Regions from separate parts of the Streptomyces sp. NPDC059166 genome, predicted to be linked through region 1. Evidence: predicted binding sites of a transcription regulator. Region 1 holds the regulator's gene; each other region holds the start of a gene.

Region 1 (5,228 bases):
GCACGATCGTCAGGCCGGCCACGGCCGCCACCATCACCAGCACGGTGAGCAGCCAGCCGATCTCGCCCAGCAGCACGCTGAGCACCGCGATGAAGACCGCCCCCAGAAAGGTCTCCGGCCGCACCGCGGCGCGCAGCGAGTCCCACCCGTTGTCACGCCCCGACCGGCTGGCCCGCCAGCGCAGATCGCCCAGCTCCGCCAGGATGCGTTCGTCGCGCTCACCTGGCGACGGCACGTCCGGCCCCGCGACGACCGCGGCGGTGGCCTGCTCGATGGCGGCCAGCAGCCGGGAGCGCGGGAAGGCGAAGGGCTTGTACTGCGAGGCGCGGCGGTTCTCCCACGGCCGCTCGGTGAGGGCGCGGACGGTGGCGAGGGCCGCCAGGTACGGGCTGTCGCCGTGTCCCTCGACCAGCTTCACCGGGACCCTGCGGCCCAGGTTCGCGCGATGGACCTGGCGCACGATCTGCTCGACCCGGAGATCGATCTCAGGGGGCGCCGAGGCGTCCTCCGCCTGCGCCACCACCAAGGGCATGACCGGCCGGTTGTCCCGGTACTGGTCGATCAGCTGCTGCATGAGGTGGAAGACCGCGGAGGCCGCCTCGTTCTCCGCGCTTTCCCGCCATCTGTTCCGCGCCATCCGCCCCCGTGCCTTCCCCTCCGGCCCGCCTTTCGATCACCCATCGATAACGGATGGCACGGGGGCAGCGCAGGTGTTCGAGGGGATCGGTACCGGATCCGCCCCGACGGCGCTGGGACATCAGGCAGGAAGCGTGACGAAATCAATCAATTCTTCGACTCGGCCGAGCAGTTGAGGCTCCAGATCCTTGTAGGAGCCGACCTTGGACAGGATGTGCTGCCAGGCGGCCCCGGTGTTCTCCGGCCAGCCCAGTGACCGGCAGACCCCTGTCTTCCAGTCCTGGCCGCGCGGTACGGACGGCCAGCCGGGGATGCCCACGGAGGACGGCTTCACGGCCTCCCAGACGTCGATGAAGGGGTGGCCCACCACCAGGACGTTCCCGTCGGTGACCTGGGCGGCGATCCGGGACTCCTTCGACCCCGGCACCAGGTGGTCCACCAGCACACCCAGCCGGGCGTCCGGCCCCGGTGCGAACTCCCGGACGATCGCGGGCAGGTCGTCGATCCCCTCCAGGTACTCCACCACCACGCCCTCGATGCGCAGGTCGTCTCCCCATACCCGCTCCACGAGCTCCGCGTCGTGCCGGCCCTCCACGTAGATCCGCCCGGCCCGGGCCACCCGGGCCCGCGCCCCGGGCACCGCCACCGACCCCGAGGCGGTGCGGGAGGGGCGGACCGGACCCCCCGCGGACGGGCGTACGAGGGTGACGGCCTTGCCCTCCAGCAGGAAGCCCCGTGGCTCCATGGGGAACACCCGGTGCTTGCCGAACCGGTCCTCCAGCGTCACCGTCGGCCCCTGCGCGGTCTTCTCGCACCGGATCACCGCCCCGCAGAAGCCGGTGCCGGCTTCCTCCACGACCAGGCCGGGCTCGGCGGGGACCTCGGGTACAGGGGCGGACCGCTTCCACGGCGGGGTCAGGTCCGGCTGGTAGCTGCGCATGACACGACGATATGCGGACGCCCGTTCACGACACGCCGAAGCGGGCGGCCAGTTGATCGCGCTGGGCGCGTACGAAGGCCGCGTCGACCACCGCCCCGTGTCCCGGTACGTACAACGCCTCCTCGCCGCCCAGCTCCAGCAGCCGGTCCAGCGAGGCCGGCCAGTGCGAGGGCACCGCGTCAGGGCCCGCCTGCGGCTCGCCGGACTCCTCGACCAGGTCGCCGCAGAGCACCACGACCGGGGAGCCGGGAACGAGCACCGCGAGATCGTGTCCGCTGTGGCCGGGGCCCACGTTGGCCAGCAGCACCTGGAGACCACCGCCCAGATCCAGGGTCGACTCCCCGCTCACCTGGTGCCGGGGCGCCACCAGCGCGTCGGTGGCCGCCGTGGCGTCCGCCGCGCTCATCCCGTGCCGCAACGCGTCCGCCCGCAGCGCCTCCGCGCCCCGGGCCAGCAGATCCGCGGTGCCGACGGCACCGTGGACGGCCGCTCCGGAGAAGGCGGCGGTTCCGAGCACATGATCGAAGTGCGGATGGCTCAGTGCGATATGTGTCACCCTCCGGCCCAGCATCGCCTCCGCCTGCGTCCGCAGTTCGACGCCCTCCCGGAGCGTCGAACCGGTGTCGTAGAGCAGCGCCGCGTCGGGTCCGGCCACCAGCGCGACGGTCGCGTCCCATACGGGAAGGCGCCGCCGGCCCGCACTGTCGCCCAAACGCTCCCAGCCGAACTCTTCCCAAGAGACATCCATGCGGCGACGCTATCGGCAACGACCTGCGCGGTCCCGTGACGGCATGGCCGGTCGGCCTTGCCCCGGAACCACCCCGCCCCCGTACACTGACCGGGGGATTGCTGGCACTCGGACGCACAGAGTGCCAGGCAGAAGCCGAAGAACCACAGCTGGAGGTGTGCGCGGTGCTCAGCGAACGCAGACTCGAAGTGCTGCGCGCCATCGTCCAGGACTACGTCGGCACCGAGGAGCCCGTCGGCTCCAAGGCGCTCACCGAGCGGCACAGCCTCGGGGTCTCCCCGGCGACGGTCCGCAACGACATGGCGGTGCTGGAGGACGAGGGCTTCATCGCCCAGCCGCACACCAGTGCGGGGCGCATTCCGACGGACAAGGGGTACCGGCTCTTCGTCGACAAGCTCGCGGGCGTCAAGCCCCTCTCGTCGCCGGAGCGCCGGGCCATCCAGAACTTCCTCGACGGCGCGGTCGACCTCGACGACGTGGTGGGCCGTACGGTCCGGCTGCTCGCGCAGCTGACCAGACAGGTCGCCGTCGTGCAGTACCCCTCGCTGACCCGGTCGACCGTCCGCCACGTGGAGCTGCTTTCGCTGGCTCCGGCCAGGCTGATGCTCGTACTGATCACGGACACGGGCCGGGTCGAACAGCGTATGATCGACTGTCCCGCACCGTTCGGTGACACCTCACTCGCCGATCTGAGGGCCCGGCTCAACAGCCGGGTCGTCGGACGACGCTTCGCGGACGTCCCACGACTGGTGCAGGACCTGCCGGAGTCCTTCGAGACCGAGGACCGGGGCACCGTGTCGACGGTGCTCTCCGTCCTCCTCGAGACCCTGGTCGAAGAGACGGAGGAGCGGCTGATCATCGGCGGCACCTCCAACCTCACCCGTTTCGGACACGACTTCCCGGTGATGATCCGGCCGGTGCTGGAGGCACTGGAGGAACAGGTCGTGCTGCTGAAGCTGCTCGGTGAGGCGACGGATTCGGGCATGACCGTACGGATCGGGCACGAGAACGCCCATGAGGGCCTCAACGCCACGTCCGTCGTCGCGGTCGGCTACGGTTCGGGCGACGAGGCAGTCGCCAAACTCGGCGTGGTCGGACCGACCCGCATGGACTACCCCGGAACGATGGGAGCGGTACGCGCAGTGGCACGTTACGTCGGACAGATCCTGGCGGAGTCGTAAGTGGCCACGGACTACTACGCCGTACTCGGCGTGCGCCGCGACGCATCTCAGGACGAGATCAAGAAGGCATTCCGTCGGCTCGCCCGCGAGCTGCACCCGGATGTCAACCCGGACCCGAAGACCCAGGAGCGGTTCAAGGAGATCAACGCCGCTTACGAGGTGCTCTCGGACCCGCAGAAGAAGCAGGTCTACGACCTCGGCGGTGACCCGCTGTCCCAGTCGGGCGGCGGTGGCGCGGGAGGCTTCGGAGCCGGCGGCTTCGGCAACTTCAGCGACATCATGGACGCGTTCTTCGGCACGGCGTCGCAGCGCGGACCGCGTTCGCGCACCCGGCGCGGCCAGGACGCGATGATCCGGCTGGAGATCGACCTCGCGGAGGCCGCCTTCGGCACGACCAAGGACATCCAGGTCGACACCGCCGTCGTCTGCAACACCTGCAGCGGCGAGGGCGCGGCGCCCGGTACCTCCGCGCAGACCTGTGACATGTGCCGCGGCCGCGGTGAGGTCTCGCAGGTCACCAGGTCGTTCCTCGGCCAGGTCATGACCTCGCGGCCCTGCCCGCAGTGCCAGGGCTTCGGCACGGTCGTGCCGACCCCGTGCCCCGAGTGCGCCGGCGACGGACGCATCCGCTCGCGGCGCACCCTGACCGTGAAGATCCCCGCCGGTGTCGACAACGGCACCCGGATCCAGCTCGCGGGCGAGGGCGAGGTCGGCCCCGGCGGCGGGCCCGCCGGCGACCTCTACGTCGAGATCCACGAGCTCTCGCACGCCGTGTTCCAGCGGCGGGGTGACGATCTGCACTGCACGGTCACCATCCCGATGACCGCCGCGGCGCTGGGTACGCAGGTGCCGCTGGAGACGCTCGACGGCCTGGAGGAGATCGACATCAGGCCGGGCACCCAGTCCGGGCAGTCGGTCCCGCTGCACGGGCGCGGCATCACGCACCTGCGCGGCAACGGTCGCGGTGACCTCATCGTGCACGTCGAGGTCACCACCCCGACGAAGCTGGACCCCGAGCAGGAGCGCCTCCTGCGGGAGCTGTCCCAGCTGCGTGGCGAGGAGCGGCCGACCGGGCAGTTCCAGCCGGGCCAGCAGGGCCTGTTCTCCCGTCTGAAGGACGCCTTCAACGGCCGCTGAAGCCGCTCGCGCCGCCCGCCGGTCCTGACCGGCGGGCGGCGCCGTGCTTCCACCGCCCCGTCCCCGGCAGGTGGTGCGCGGGCGCGGGCCGGTCCGTCCACCGGGTGGAACGGCGGATTCGGCACCACCCACCGGACGTGGCACGATGCGGTCATGTCCTTGGCGCCCATCGGTCTCAGCCGGTACCCGATCGTCCAGGCCCCCATGGCCGGCGGGGTCTCCGGGCCGGAGCTGGCCGCCGCCGTGACCGCGGCAGGAGGCATCGGCTTCCTCGCCGCCGGCTACAAGACGGCGGACGGGATGTACAAGCAGATCGAGCGGCTCAGGAGGGCGACCGGCGGCCCCTTCGGCGTCAACCTGTTCATGCCGCAGCCTTTGGTGGCCGACCCCGGCGCCGTCGAGATGTACCGTGACCAGCTCGCCGGGGAGGCCCGCTGGTACGAGACCCCGCTCGGAGTCCCGGACGACCGGGGCGACGACGGCTACGAGGCCAAGGTCGCGATCCTGCTCGAGGACCCCGTACCCGTGGTGTCCTTCACCTTCGGCTGCCCCTCACGTGAGGTCCTCCAGGCGTTCGCGGCCGCCG
Region 2 (5,228 bases), on a different contig from region 1:
CTCCGGTTCGACGGCGGAGCCGCGCTTCTTGACCGTCAGCACCCCGACCTCACGCTCCCTCAGCAGCGCCTTCAGCTTCTTCATGTTGAAGGGGAGCTGGTCGGTGATCTCGTATCCGGACACCGCCTCGGAGGCGTACGGGCTGTCGCTCGTCACGTACGCGATCGTCTCGTCGACCAGCCTTCCCCCGGACTCCTCGACGATCCGGGCGACCAGATGCGCCCGGATCACGGCGCCGTCCGGCTCGTACAGGTACCGGCCGACGGGGCCCACCGGCGGGGCGGGGAGCGGACCCGCGGCGAGGAGCGTCGTGCGGGACGGGAGCAGCGTCGCCCGGTACCCGCCGGGCGTGAAGCCCTCACCGAACCAGAGCACGGCCTCCTTCACGTCGCCGCCGTCCGAGATCCATTCCGCCTCGGCCCGGGGCTCGATCGCCTCGTGCGGCACGCCGGGGGCGATCTTCAGCGCGGCGCGAGGCGCGTCGAGCGCGGCACGCGTCGCCCAGGACAGCGGCGGGGAATAGGCCTCGGGGTCGAAGATCCTGCCCCGTCCGCCGCGTCGCGCGGGATCGACGAAGACCGCCTCGTACGCGGACGTGTCGGTCTCCGTGACGTCCGCGCACCGCACCTCGATCAGGTCCTGGAGGCCGAGCGCCTCCGCGTTCGCGGCGGCGACCGCCGCGGTGAGCGGGTCACGGTCCACGGCCAGTACCGAGATGCCCGCCCTGGCCAGCGCGATCGCGTCACCGCCGATGCCGCAGCAGAGGTCGGCCACGCTCCGCACGCCGAGCTGGGCGAACCGTCCCGCGCGGTATCCGGCGACCGAGGTGCGGGTGGCCTGTTCCACGCCGTCGGGGGTGAAGAACATGCGGTACGCGTCCTGCGTACCGAACTTCGCGACCGCCCGCTGACGCAGGCGCGCCTGCCCGAGGGCCGCCGACACGAGCGCCGCGGGGTGCGACCGGCGCAACCGGGTCGCGGTCGCCAGTTCGCGGGCGGGGTCGTGGTCGCGCAGCTCCTCGAGGAGCGCCGCCCCCTCGGGGGTGCGGAGTGCGCCGAAGGCCGCGAGCGGGTCCGCGGGGTCGGTGTGGCCGGGAGGGGGGAGGGCGTTCACCGGTCCATTGTGAGCCAGCCGGGGGACCCGGGGGATCCGCCGAGGTGTCTTACGGGGGTACCGGGCGCCCCGGTGGCAGGATGCGGCGCCATGCAGCTAGTACGACAAAACGACAAATCAGCCATGAAGCGGGGTAAACCGATCCGCGCGGTGCTGGCCGCACTGCTCGTCGCCGCCGTCGCCTCGGGGTGCGCGGACGGTGCCGGCGGCACGGCCGGCCGGGACGACGCCCGGGAGAAGGCGGAGGCCGGCCAGCAGGGCCCCGCGGCCGCTCCCGCCGGCCCGGTCGCGGCGGCGGAGGCGCGCGTCGAACGGCTCAGGAAGCAGCACGCCGCGCGGGTCGCCGCCGTGCGGAAGTGGGGCCTGGCGAAGACCCCGCTGGCCCCTCCGGAGCCGCCCGCCGAGAAGCCCCGCATCACCACCCGCAAGGGGTTCGAGGTGGAGGGGGGTGAGAACCTGCCGCCGGTGTTCACCACCGTTCCGACCAAGGAGCGCGTCGTCTTCCTGACGATGGACGACGGGGCGGAGAAGGACCCCGAGCTGCTGAGGATGATGACGGAACTGAACATCCCGTACAGCGCCTTCCTCAGCGACTACCTCACCAGCGACGACTACGGGTACTTCAAGGACATGCAGGCCCGGGGCGTCACGCTCAACAACCACACGCTCAACCACCGCTACCTCCCGGGGCTCTCGGCGTCCGAGCAGCGGAGGGAGATCTGCGGCGAGCAGGACAAGATCGAGAAGTACTTCGGGAAGCGCCCCACCCTCTTCAGGCCGCCGTACGGCAACTACAACGGCGACACCCTGCGCGTCGCCAAGTCCTGCGGCGTCGAGGCCGTGCCGCTGTGGGCCGCGGAGGCGTTCCCCGACCACATGGAGTGGCGCGAGGCGGACCAGGACCTTCACCCCGGCGACATCATCCTCACCCACTTCCGGGGCGAGGAGGACTGGGACGGTTCCATGGCCGACATGATCCGGCAGGTCATGAAGACGGTCACGGACAAGGGGTACGCGGTCGCCAGGCTGGAGGACTACGTCTGAGGCGCCGTGCGGGGCACGCCCGGTACGGGGCACGTGTCCGGCGACTGTGGGGCGGACCGCGCGGCGGTCCGCCCCACAGCCGTGGGGGCCTCGGGGTGCCCGCGGGGCCCCCGGCGCCACGCGAGGGTGGTGAATTGGCACTCCGCTTGACCGAGTGCTAATCGCGGTCATAGTCTCAGGTCTGGCACTCCCCGAGGGAGAGTGCCAGCACAGCCGCGCGACAGGGCAGGTCCGGCACCCGCGACGACGGATCCACCTGGTCGCCATCCACAGACTGTTAAACCCCGTGAGATCTCCGAAGGGGGAGACCGGATCGTGTCGACCACCAGCTCCAAGGTTGCGATCAAGCCGCTCGAGGACCGCATTGTGGTCCAGCCGCTCGACGCCGAGCAGACCACGGCTTCCGGCCTGGTCATTCCGGACACCGCCAAGGAGAAGCCCCAGGAGGGCGTCGTCCTGGCCGTGGGCCCGGGCCGCTTCGAGAACGGCGAGCGCCTTCCGCTCGACGTCAAGACCGGCGATGTCGTCCTGTACAGCAAGTACGGCGGCACCGAGGTGAAGTACAACGGCGAGGAGTACCTCGTCCTCTCGGCCCGCGACGTGCTCGCGATCGTCGAGAAGTAATTCACCCACGTTTGCTTCTGTTCTGCGCCCCTGGCCCCCTGCGAAACGACTAGCCGGGCGGCGAGGGGCGCAGTTCGTTTGAGAGGACAGCTCAGCCCATGGCGAAGATTCTGAAGTTCGACGAGGACGCCCGTCGCGCCCTTGAGCGCGGCGTCAACAAGCTTGCCGACACGGTGAAGGTGACGATCGGTCCGAAGGGCCGCAACGTCGTCATCGACAAGAAGTTCGGCGCCCCCACCATCACCAACGACGGTGTCACCATCGCGCGCGAGGTCGAGCTCGACGACCCGTACGAGAACCTCGGTGCCCAGCTGGTGAAGGAGGTCGCCACCAAGACCAACGACGTCGCCGGTGACGGCACCACCACCGCCACCGTGCTCGCCCAGGCCCTCGTCCGCGAAGGCCTGCGCAACGTCGCCGCGGGTGCGTCCCCGGCCGCCCTGAAGAAGGGCATCGACGCCGCCGTGAAGGCCGTCTCCGAGGACCTCCTCGCGAGCGCCCGCCCGATCGAGGACAAGGCCGACATCGCCGCCGTGGCCGCGCTCTCCGCGCAGGACCCGCAGGTCGGCGAGCTCATCGCGGACGCGATGGACAAGGTCGGCAAGGACGGTGTCATCACCGTCGAGGAGTCCAACACCTTCGGTCTGGACCTCGAGTTCACCGAGGGCATGGCCTTCGACAAGGGCTACCTGTCCCCGTACATGGTGACCGACCAGGAGCGTATGGAGGCCGTCCTCGACGACCCGTACATCCTGATCCACCAGGGCAAGATCGGCTCGATCCAGGAGCTGCTCCCGCTGCTGGAGAAGGTCATCCAGGCGGGTGGCTCGAAGCCGCTGCTGATCATCGCCGAGGACGTCGAGGGCGAGGCGCTCTCCACCCTCGTCGTCAACAAGATCCGTGGCACCTTCAACGCCGTCGCGGTGAAGGCCCCCGGCTTCGGTGACCGCCGCAAGGCCATGCTCGGCGACATCGCCACCCTCACCGGTGCGACCGTCATCGCCGAGGAGGTCGGCCTCAAGCTCGACCAGGCCGGTCTGGACGTGCTGGGCACCGCCCGCCGCGTGACCGTCTCCAAGGACGACACCACCATCGTCGACGGCGGCGGCGACTCCGCCGACGTCAAGGGCCGGGTCAACCAGATCAAGGCCGAGATCGAGGCCACGGACTCCGACTGGGACCGCGAGAAGCTCCAGGAGCGCCTCGCGAAGCTGGCCGGCGGCGTCTGCGTGATCCGCGTCGGTGCGGCCACCGAGGTGGAGCTCAAGGAGAAGAAGCACCGCCTGGAGGACGCCATCTCCGCGACCCGCGCCGCGGTCGAGGAGGGCATCGTCTCCGGTGGTGGCTCCGCCATCGTCCACGCCGTCAAGGTCCTCGAGGGCAACCTCGGCAAGACCGGCGACGAGGCCACCGGTGTCGCGGTCGTGCGCCGCGCCGCCGTCGAGCCGCTCCGCTGGATCGCGGAGAACGCGGGCCTCGAGGGCTACGTCATCACCTCGAAGGTCTCCGACCTCGACAAGGGCCAGGGCTTCAACGCCGCGACCGGCGAGTACGGCGACCTGGTCAAGGCCGGCGTCATCGACCCGGTCAAGGTCACCCGCTCCGCCCTGGAGAACGCCGCGTCCATCGCGTCGCTGCTGCTCACGACCGAGACCCTGGTCGTCGAGAAGCCGGCCGAGGAGGAGGCCGACGCCGGTCACGGCGGCCACGGCCACTCCCACTAGTACGGCTCCGTACGCCACCGAGGCCCGGTGCCCCCGTCGCGGGGGCACCGGGCCTCGGTGCGTCGGCGGCCCCGGGGCCGGTCCGGCTACTTCGGGCCGTAGCTGCGGCCCGCGCGGTTGGTGACGCCCCCCAGCACGCTGCGGGGCGTCAGCTTCACCAGACTCATCAGCGCCTTGTACCGGGGGTCCGGGATGGACACCGACCGGCCCCGGGCCAGGTCGGCCAGGGCCGCCGCCACCAGCTTGTCGGCGTCCAGCCACATCCAGCCGGGGATGTCGCCCGTCCCCATCCCCGCGCGCGCGTGGAACTCCGTGCGCACGAAGCCCGGGCACAGCGCCATCAGCCGCACCCCCGTACCCGCCAGGTCCCTGGCCGCGCCCTGGGTGAACTGGACGACCCACGCCTTCGACGCGCCGTACGTCCCGCGCGGCAGGAAGGCCGCGACGGAGGCCACGTTGACGACACCGCCGCGACCGCGCTCCCGCATCGAGCCGGCCGCGGCCGAGGTGAGACGGAGCACCGCCTCGCAGTGCACCTTCAGCATCGTCAGCTCGTCGGCGATCGAGACGTCCAGATAGCGGCCCTTGTTGCCGAAACCGGCGTTGTTCACCAGCAGGTCGACCGGGCTCACCCGGTCCGTCAGCCGCGCTTCGACCGCCTCGATCCCGGAGTCCGTGGAGAGGTCCGCGGTCAGCACCTCGGCCTCGATGCCGTGCCCGTCG
Region 3 (5,228 bases), on a different contig from region 1:
CTCGCGCTCGATGCGGCGCGAGTGCTCCACCTCGGCCTGCCAGGCGCCGAACGCCTCCTCCCGGGTCGAGGCGCTCGCGTCGTACGCGGCCTGGAAGTCGATCCGGTCCGACCAGACCAGCGGGATGCCGTTGTCCTCGAACACCCTGCGGAACCAGGTGCGTTCCACCTCGGCCATGTGCCGCACCAGGCCGAGCAGGGAGAGCGTCGAGGGCTCCATCGACCGCTGCCGGAGCTGGTCGTCGTCCAGGCCCTCGCACTTCATGGCGAGAGTGGCCCGGTGGTAGTCGAGGAAGGCCCGCAGGGTCTCGCGCTCGCTTCCGGCGAGCGGTGGCCCCACACGGTTGTCGTCGGTCATCGGCGTACTCCTCGGTCGCGGGGCATGGACGCCCAGTATCCGGGGCCGCCTCAGCGGCGGGACGAGGGGAGCACCCCCTGACGGCCGGAGCGCCGCACCCTGCTCTACGCTCCTCTTACACGGACCGTTCACGCCCGTGCCCGGCGCAAGGTCCCGAGGTGCCGCATGTCGCGTTCCCGCTGGTCGTTCCTGGCGCTCGTCGCCCCCGCCGTACTCTCCCTCGCCGCCTGCGGCAGGCTCTTCCCCCCGCCGCCCCCCGCAGGCGAGCCGGTCGCGCTCTCGAAGGCCCAGGCCGCCGTGACATGGACCGACAGGTGGGGCGGGACGCTGGAACTCAGGCCGGACGGGACGTACACCGCCGACCGCGCCTGCGCGGACGACAGCCGGGAGTCGGGATCGGGAACCTGGAGCCAGGAGCGGGCGGACGAGGCGGGCGGGACCAGGATCACTGTGGAGTACGAAACGGTCTTCACCGACTACGAGGTGCTGCGGAAGGACGGGACGCTCAAGCTCTGGGTCTGGATCGGCGACCCCGACGACGGCGAACTCTGCGTCCTGGCCGCTCCCGCGCGGTGAGACGCCCGCAGCGCAGACGACGCCGGCCCCCGGGAGATGAATCCCGGGGGCCGGCGTCGCACGGTACTGCGGGTACTGCCTGGAACAGCTGATCCGGGGATCAGAAGTCCATGTCACCGCCCGGCATGCCGCCCGGAGCGGCCGCGGCGGCCTTCTCCGGCTTGTCGGCGATGACGGCCTCGGTGGTGAGGAAGAGCGCGGCGATGGACGCGGCGTTCTGCAGGGCGGAACGCGTGACCTTCGCCGGGTCGAGGATGCCCTCGGCGATCATGTCGACGTAGTCGCCGGTCGCGGCGTTGAGGCCGTGACCGATCGGGAGGTTGCGCACCTTCTCGACGACGACGCCACCCTCGAGACCACCGTTGACGGCGATCTGCTTGAGCGGGGCCTCCAGCGCGAGCTTGACGGCGTTGGCGCCGGTCGCCTCGTCGCCCGTCAGGTCGAGCTTCTCGAAGACGGCCGAGGCCTGGAGCAGAGCCACGCCACCACCGGCGACGATGCCCTCCTCGACGGCGGCCTTGGCGTTGCGCACCGCGTCCTCGATGCGGTGCTTGCGCTCCTTGAGCTCCACCTCGGTGGCGGCGCCGGCCTTGATGACGGCCACGCCGCCGGCCAGCTTCGCGAGGCGCTCCTGGAGCTTCTCGCGGTCGTAGTCCGAGTCGGAGTTCTCGATCTCGGCACGGATCTGGTTGACGCGACCCTGGACCTGGTCGCTGTCACCGGCACCGTCGACGATCGTGGTCTCGTCCTTGGTGATGACGACCTTGCGGGCGCTGCCGAGCAGGTCCAGGCCGGCGTTCTCCAGCTTGAGACCGACCTCCTCGGAGATGACGGTGCCACCGGTGAGGATGGCGATGTCGCCGAGCATGGCCTTGCGGCGGTCACCGAAGCCCGGGGCCTTGACGGCGACGGACTTGAAGGTGCCACGGATCTTGTTCACGACCAGGGTCGACAGGGCCTCGCCCTCGACGTCCTCCGCGATGATCAGCAGGGGCTTGCCCGACTGCATGACCTTCTCGAGCAGCGGAAGGAGGTCCTTCACGTTGCTGATCTTGGAGTTGACGATCAGGATGTACGGGTCGTCGAACGACGTCTCCATACGCTCCATGTCGGTGGCGAAGTACGCCGAGATGTAGCCCTTGTCGAAGCGCATACCCTCGGTGAGCTCCAGCTCCAGACCGAAGGTCTGGGACTCCTCGACGGTGATGACGCCTTCCTTGCCGACCTTGTCCATCGCCTCGGCGATCTTGGCGCCGATCTCGGTGTCGGCGGCGGAGATGGAGGCGGTCGAAGCGATCTGCTCCTTGGTCTCCACGTCCTTCGCCTGCTCCAGCAGGGCGGCGGAGACGGCCTCGACGGCCTTCTCGATGCCACGCTTCAGAGCCATCGGATTGGCACCCGCGGCGACGTTGCGCAGGCCCTCGCGGACGAGCGCCTGGGCGAGAACGGTGGCGGTGGTCGTACCGTCGCCGGCGACGTCGTCCGTCTTCTTGGCGACCTCCTTGACCAGCTCCGCACCGATCTTCTCGTACGGGTCCTCGAGCTCGATCTCCTTGGCGATGGAAACACCATCGTTGGTGATCGTGGGCGCGCCCCACTTCTTCTCGAGGACGACGTTACGGCCCTTGGGGCCGAGGGTGACCTTGACGGCGTCGGCGAGCTGGTTCATCCCGCGCTCGAGACCGCGCCGTGCCTCCTCGTCGAACGCGATGATCTTGGCCATGTGAAGTGGTCCTCCCGGACAGGGGTGGATTTCTCCGGACCGAGAGGCGCCCGCGACGGACGGCCTGCCTGCCCAGTGGTTCCTTGCCCCACCGGGCCTGCGGGCCTCACCGGCCCGGTCCAAGTTCTGTCACTCTCACCTGGAGAGTGCTAACGCCAATGATTAGCACTCGACCCCCTAGAGTGCAAGCGCCTTCGGAGAAGGCTCGCTGGTGGGGTGGCGGCGGGTGACGGGAGGGCAAGCGCCTTCGGAGAAGGCTCGCCGGCGGGGTGGCGGCGGGTGACGGGAGGGCAAGCGCCTTCGGAGAAGGCTCGCCGGCGGGGTGGCGGCGGGTGACGGGAGGGCAAGCGCCTCCGGGATACGGCACCCCTGCGCGGGACGCCTCCGCGCCGGACGGAGACGCACGCGGGGCCCGTACCCCGGTGGGAGGTACGGGCCCCGCGTGTGTGAGTGGTGTCGTCGGACGACCGTGCCGAGCTCAGCCGACGGCGAGCTTGACCATGTCCGCCTGCGGCCCCTTCTGGCCCTGCGAGATCTCGAATTCAACTCGCTGACCCTCTTCGAGGGTGCGGTACCCGTCCATCTGGATCGCGCTGTAGTGGACGAAAACATCCGCACCACCGTCGACCGCGATGAAGCCGTACCCCTTCTCCGCGTTGAACCACTTGACGGTGCCCTGAGCCATGCCCAACTCCCCTATTACTGGCCCTTGCACGAGCGCCGCACTTCGCGGGCCCGGGTCAGAACTCACCCTCCGACAGGAGAGGGCGGTGTGCGCCGGAACGCGTCGACCGCGGCCGAATGTATCTGCCCAACTGCCCTCTGCAACAGGTCAATCGGACGAGAATTCTGAGCACGCGCGACCGCCCGGAAAGGGTGGATTCACTGGATTCCAGGGCAAGTCGGGCCTGACAAAGGCCACTTATGCCTCAAGGAGTTCACGTACTTTGGCTGCTTCTTGTCGGGGCCGGGCGCATTCTCATATGCGGGCGGCACGGGCAGCGGCGGGGACTTCCCCAACTGTACCGCGCTCAACCATGCAGAATGACCCCCTCCGCTTCTCTCGCGGAGGGGGTCGTGGTGGTCACTCTGCGCGGTTGGCCGGCGGTCGCGCCGGCCCTGCCGCAAGGGCCTCAGCCGCCGGCGACGGCCGGGATGATCGAGACGCCGGCACCGTCCGGCGTGGCCGCGTCCAGGCCGCCCTCGAAGCGCACGTCGTCGTCGTTGACGTACACGTTGACGAAGCGGCGCAGCTTGCCCTGGTCGTCCAGGACACGGGCGCCGATGCCCGGGTGGTTCGCCTCCAGGGACGCGATGACCTCGGAGAGGGTGGAACCCTCCGCCGGGACCTCGGCCTGGCCGCCCGTGTACGTGCGGAGGATGGTGGGGATACGGACCTTGACGCTCATGAGGGTGCCTTCCTTCGGTCTCGGGTGGTCAGTTGGCGGCTGCGAGGCCCGCGTCGCGGAACGCGTCCAGGCTGGGCCGGATCGTCGCCGACAGGCCGGTCGTCGGGGCGACCGCGTCGAGCGTCTTCAGCCCGTCGCCGGTGTTCAGGACGACGGTCGTCAGGGCCGGGTCGAGCAGACCGTCCTCGATGAGCTTCTTCGTCACCCCGACCGTCACCCCGCCCGCGGTCTCCGCGAAGATGCCCTCGGTGCGGGCCAGCAGCTTGATCGCGTCGACGACCTGCTCGTCGTTGACGTCCTCGACGGCGCCGCCGGTGCGCCGGGCGATGTCCAGGACGTACGGGCCGTCGGCCGGGTTGCCGATCGCCAGGGACTTGGCGATGGTGTTCGGCTTCTGCGGGCGCACCACGTCGTGGCCGGCCTTGAAGGCGGTGGAGACCGGGGAGCAGCCCTCGGCCTGGGCGCCGAAGATCTTGTACGGCTTGTCCTCGACGAGGCCGAGCTTGATCAGCTCCTGGAGGCCCTTGTCGATCTTCGTGAGCTGCGAGCCGGACGCGATCGGGATGACGATCTGGTCGGGCAGCCGCCAGCCGAGCTGCTCGCAGATCTCGTAGGCCAGCGTCTTGGAGCCCTCGCCGTAGTACGGGCGCAGGTTGACGTTGACGAAGCCCCAGCCCTCACCGAGCGGGTCGCCGATGAGCTCCGAGCAGAAGCGGTTGACGTCGTCGTAGTTGCCGTCGATGCCGACCAGCTCGCCGCCGTACACCGCGGCCATGACGACCTTGCCCTGCTCCAGGTCGTGCGGGATGAACACGCAGGAACGGAAGCCGGCGCGGGCGGCGGCGGCGCCGACGGCGCCGGCGAGGTTGCCGGTGGAGGAGCAGGAGAGCGTGGTGAAGCCGAACGCGCGGGCGGCCTCGACGGCGATGGCGACGACACGGTCCTTGAAGGAGTGCGTCGGGTTGCCGGAGTCGTCCTTGACGTACAGGCCGCCGGTCACGCCCAGCTCGCGGGCGAGGTTGTCGGCCTTGACCAGCTTGGTGAAGCCGGGGTTGATGTTGGGCTTGTCCGCGACGTCGGCGGGGACGGGCAGCAGCGGCGCGTAACGCCAGATGTTGTCCGGACCCTCGGCGATGCGCTTCTTCAGCTCCTCGGGAGAGCCG

Evidence for each region. The regulator HrcA, encoded in region 1, represses chaperone genes, less so after heat shock. The targets are predictions, from matches to a motif close to TTNGCACTCNGNNNNNCNGAGTGCNAA.
Region 2: groES (co-chaperone GroES) is a predicted target of HrcA. The motif match lies at 2,292-2,318, and genes of this name have one in related genera.
Region 3: groL (chaperonin GroEL) is a predicted target of HrcA. The motif match lies at 2,819-2,845, and genes of this name have one in related genera.

Annotation. Positions count from the first base shown of each region.
Region 1 is NZ_JBHZCI010000002.1:201,909-207,136, reverse strand. It holds gene ACFXOA_RS02370 (ABC transporter substrate-binding protein) at 1-637, opposite strand, end outside; gene ACFXOA_RS02365 (DUF3097 domain-containing protein) at 758-1,576, opposite strand; gene ACFXOA_RS02360 (MBL fold metallo-hydrolase) at 1,602-2,324, opposite strand; gene hrcA (heat-inducible transcriptional repressor HrcA) at 2,489-3,505, shown strand; gene dnaJ (molecular chaperone DnaJ) at 3,506-4,642, shown strand; gene ACFXOA_RS02345 (nitronate monooxygenase) at 4,796-5,228, shown strand, end outside.
Region 2 is NZ_JBHZCI010000005.1:201,915-207,142, reverse strand. It holds gene ACFXOA_RS06050 (SAM-dependent methyltransferase) at 1-1,113, opposite strand, end outside; gene ACFXOA_RS06045 (polysaccharide deacetylase family protein) at 1,237-2,157, shown strand; gene groES (co-chaperone GroES) at 2,473-2,781, shown strand; gene groL (chaperonin GroEL) at 2,880-4,505, shown strand; gene ACFXOA_RS06030 (SDR family NAD(P)-dependent oxidoreductase) at 4,592-5,228, opposite strand, start outside.
Region 3 is NZ_JBHZCI010000008.1:165,977-171,204, reverse strand. It holds gene ACFXOA_RS08870 (DinB family protein) at 1-357, opposite strand, end outside; gene ACFXOA_RS08865 (hypothetical protein) at 523-933, shown strand; gene groL (chaperonin GroEL) at 1,034-2,656, opposite strand; gene ACFXOA_RS08855 (cold-shock protein) at 3,135-3,341, opposite strand; gene ACFXOA_RS08850 (MoaD/ThiS family protein) at 3,790-4,065, opposite strand; gene thrC (threonine synthase) at 4,094-5,228, opposite strand, start outside.